Regions from separate parts of the Pelosinus baikalensis genome, predicted to be linked through region 1. Evidence: riboswitches for the same ligand, from Rfam matches in the RefSeq annotation. Region 1 holds a riboswitch; the other holds the start of a gene.
What was found. A riboswitch is a leader RNA that binds a small molecule or an ion and turns the genes downstream of it on or off. The one in region 1 is predicted to bind S-adenosylmethionine.

Region 1 (2,208 bases):
CTACGACTTTTATCATTTGTTACCATACTATAGGCCTGTTTGAGCATATCTTCTCTGCCATGAAGTAATGGAATATGTTTCAGTAAAGTCTGATCACTTTGGCTAAGACCACTCTTAACAAGTATTTCACCTAATCCCACTAAATCACGCGTTACCATTGCATGTTTAATCTGCTGCCTTTGCACGAGAGAAAGTTCACTCTGCTCCATAATTCCATTAATAAAATCAACTTGCCCTAAACCAATTTGAAATTTCTGCAAACCAGATTTCAACATCGATTCCACTGCTAATGCAATGACCTCGGCATCAGCTGCCGGCTCTGATGCACCCATAATTTCCACTCCGGCCTGATAAAATTCACATTGCCTGCCTGCTTGAGCTTGTTCATAGCGAAAGACATTCGTTATATAAAACAGTTTCATTGGGCTTGGACTACCTTTAAATCGGGTAGCCGCCACACGGGCCATAGGAGTTGTCATATCTGGGCGAAGTGCCAATATACGATTATTTTTATCAAAGAATTTAAACATATGCTGATCTAAGTCGTTTCCTACTCCAACAGTCATCGTTTCCAAATATTCAATTGTGGGAGTAACAACTTCATCATATCCCCAATTTGCAAATAACTGAGCCAAAGCCCCTTCCACAGCACGTTTCTGACTAGCCTCTCTCGGTAAGAAATCTCTTGTTCCATATGGAACCTGAGGAACAAATTCATGTTGCTTCATAAATAGAAACACCCCTATCCCAGTAATTTAATGTTCTCTTAGATAATACTTTGCATGCTGTTTACTTATGATCTTTTTGACCTTCGAGTCTTTCTAACATAAACTTATACCCATCAGCACCATAGTGTAAACAACGCTTTACCCGACTAATTGTTGCAGTACTAGCTCCTGTTTTGTCTACAATGTCATCATACGTATGGCCAGCTCTTAACATACGAGCTACTTCCATGCGTTGGGCGAGAGATTTTAATTCACTTACGGTACAAATATCTTCAAAAAATTGATAACATTCTTCTTGATTTTCTAAAAATAAAATAGAACGAAATAACTGATCCGTTAAGTCATCTTTCAATTTGGGATTTGTAGGCATTTTTCTTTCCCCCATTCTATTAAATCCTTTATTACTTTTAAGCTTTACTTAGTGAAATTATAACATTATGATTTCCCATTTGCAAAGTCATTTTTTTCTTGACACTATTTTATAGAACTGCTAATATGTTTATTAGTAAGTTAATATCTTTCATCAAGAGCAGTTGAGGGAATGGCCCAATGAAGCTGCGGCAACCATTCACTTGTGAAACGGTGCCAAATCCACAGGATTGATTCCTGATAGATGAAGCGCAATTCAGTTTGATAACACGCTTCATTTATGGAGCGGTTTTTTTGTTATTTCAGAAATAATAGGAAGGGAGCTATTCCATTGATTAAACTACAAGATATAGAAAAGGTCTATCAAAGCGACAACGGTACAATTCATGCCTTACGAGGCGTTAACTTATCAGTGAAACAAGGAGAAATTTTCGGCATTATTGGAACCAGCGGTGCGGGGAAAAGCACATTAGTCCGCTGCATCAATATGCTAGAAAGCCCTACTAAAGGTATTGTTACAGTAGATGGTCAAGAATTAACTTCATTAAACGAGCAAGAACTCCGAGAACAGCGTAAAAAGATTGGCATGATCTTTCAACATTTCAATCTATTATCTTCACGTACTGTATACCAAAACATAGCCTTCCCCTTGGAATTGGCGAAACGCAGTAAAGAAGATATTAATAAAGAGGTATTGCATCTATTAGAATTGGTAGGGTTAAGTGATAAAAAAGATCAATATCCAGCACAATTAAGTGGCGGACAAAAACAACGAGTAGGCATTGCAAGAGCTTTGGCTAACCATCCTAAAGTATTATTATGCGATGAAGCGACTTCAGCTCTCGACCCTCAAACCACAAAATCGATTTTAGAGCTCTTAAAGGATATCAATCGTAAGTTCCAACTTACCATCGTCCTCATTACCCACGAAATGCAGGTTATTAAAGAAATTTGTAACCAAGTCGCTGTAATTGAGGGTGGTAAGATCATTGAGCAAGGTAAGGTAATTGATATTTTTACCCAACCGCAATCCAATACCACAAAGGAATTTATTAGCTCTATTATTAATCATAACCTGCCTGACTTTTTCAAAGAGATTACTCTGGCATCG
Region 2 (2,208 bases), on a different contig from region 1:
ACCAAATAAAGTGCGGGATTTATGCCTTGACACACCGGAAGCGACTAATTTATCACTGATATAGCCGCATGTAGCCGTTACTATACATAATGCCGCCCAAGGAAAAGAAGCAGCAATCCCCATTTTCTGCAAAGAAAAATTCTGAGCCTCTATTAAGTATAATGGCAACCAAGCTAAAAATACATACATAATATAATCAGTTATAAAATATTGAATCCCAATGGCCCAAAACTGGGAAGATCCCAAAAAAGCACGCCAAGGTGCCAGTTCTTTTTTATCACTATCTACCATCAGACCTTCTTCTATGTAATCTGCCTCTGCAGCATTGGTAAACTTACTCTCATGGGGAGTATCCTTAGCTAAATAATACCAAAGTGCTGCCAATAGTAAACCCACTCCACCAAAAATAATAAATACGGAACGCCAGCCAAAATTCATCATTAATAGGATCGTAAGCGTTGGACCAACAACCGGTCCAAAAAATACACCGCTTAACATAAACGAAGAAGCACGTCCCTTTTCATTATTATTAAACCAACGGTAAATAAATCTTCCAAAAGCAGGTGCCATAGGACCTTCGCCTATGCCAAACAGACTTCTCGCCAGAATAAATGAGGTAAAGTTACTACATGCCCCTGTTAATACTGTAAAGGCGGACCACCAAGTAGCTGCTATCGCCAGCACCCTGCGATGCCCCCAAAATTCAGACATGATTCCACCTGGTATTTGCATCAAAGCATAACCAACAAAAAAAGCCGTCTGTATAAATCCCATATCCATTTTGGTAAAGCCTAATTCTTGCATAATAGTGGGAGTGGCTACTGATAAATTGACTCGATCCATGTAAGAAATAAAACTAATAAAAAACATAAGTCCTGCTAATTTCCATCGAAAACTTGTTTTTGTCTGCCCCATACGATAATCCTCCTCAATTATGAATATAAGTGTTTTTACAATGGACTTCCATTCATATTAACACATTATACTTTCGTTAAGTTTACATGTCAATTGACGAGTGATACTATTTTCTCAATTCTCCTTGACACCAAGTAGAAACTCATGCTACTATTACTTTCATCAACTACATACATTCATCAAGAGTTAGCCGAGGGTATTGGCCCGATGAAGCTACGGCAACCACCGCGCAATGCGAACGGTGCCAATTCCAACAGGAATTTCCTGGGAGATGAAGATCATTTTTGAAAATAGAATCTTCTTCATCTTATGAAGAAGATTTTTTTATTGTAAATGCAAAGGAGTCAATACTATGAATCAAAATTCACAACAAGCTCAAACTCTGCGTAAATATGCCTCAGAAAAAGCTGGTCGTTTTACAGAATCAGTTATTAGAGAAATGTCTCGTATTGCTGCCGCTCATAAAGCCATTAATCTTGCACAAGGCTTTCCTGATTTTCCGGCATCGGATCAAATAAAAGAGGCCGCTGTTAAAGCAATTTTAGAAGATCACAATCAATATGCAATTACCTGGGGGACTAAGTCACTCAGAGATGCTATTACTTTGAAAAACAAAAGAGACTATAACATTGATATTGACCCGGAAACTCAAATCACCGTATGCTGCGGTTCAACAGAAGGCATGGTAGCAACCCTCTTAGCCACTATTAACCCTGGGGATGAAGTCATTATATTTCAGCCTTTTTACGAAAACTATGGTCCTGATGCCGTATTATGTGGCGCTAGTCCCAAATACGTCCAACTGCATCCACCAGAATTTAGCTTTAATAAGGAAGAATTAACAGCGGCATTTTCAAACCGCACCAGAGCCATTATTATTAATACTCCAAATAACCCTACTGGTAAGGTTTTTAACCGTGAAGAGCTGGATCTCATTGCCAAACTATGTATTCAATATGATGTCTTGGCAATTACAGACGAAATCTATGAACACATCATCTATGATGAAATAAAACACATTCCTCTGGCTACCTTGCCCGGCATGGCAGAACGAACCATAACCATCAATAGCATTTCGAAAACCTATAGCGTAACAGGCTGGCGCATTGGTTATGTGATTGCTTCCGGCGAAATCAGCCGATCCATACGTAAAATGCATGACTTCTTGACGGTAGGAGCAGCCGCTCCCCTGCAAGTAGCCGCCGCCCAGGCCTTAAACTTTCCCACCACCTATTATGAAAAGTTAGCAGATTTTTACAGTAAGCGTCGCGACTTTATGTTAAAGGAATTGGC

Region 2: another riboswitch for S-adenosylmethionine. It lies ahead of LMF89_RS20850 (pyridoxal phosphate-dependent aminotransferase); the one in region 1 lies ahead of LMF89_RS07300 (methionine ABC transporter ATP-binding protein).

What each region holds. Positions count from the first base shown of each region.
Region 1 is NZ_JAJHJB010000007.1:89,877-92,084, reverse strand. Features, by position in the region: gene hisZ (ATP phosphoribosyltransferase regulatory subunit) at 1-740, opposite strand, end outside; gene LMF89_RS07295 (YerC/YecD family TrpR-related protein) at 790-1,098, opposite strand; SAM riboswitch class I at 1,246-1,348, shown strand; gene LMF89_RS07300 (methionine ABC transporter ATP-binding protein) at 1,429-2,208, shown strand, end outside.
Region 2 is NZ_JAJHJB010000041.1:12,825-15,032, reverse strand. Features, by position in the region: gene LMF89_RS20855 (MFS transporter) at 1-915, opposite strand, end outside; SAM riboswitch class I at 1,089-1,193, shown strand; gene LMF89_RS20850 (pyridoxal phosphate-dependent aminotransferase) at 1,268-2,208, shown strand, end outside.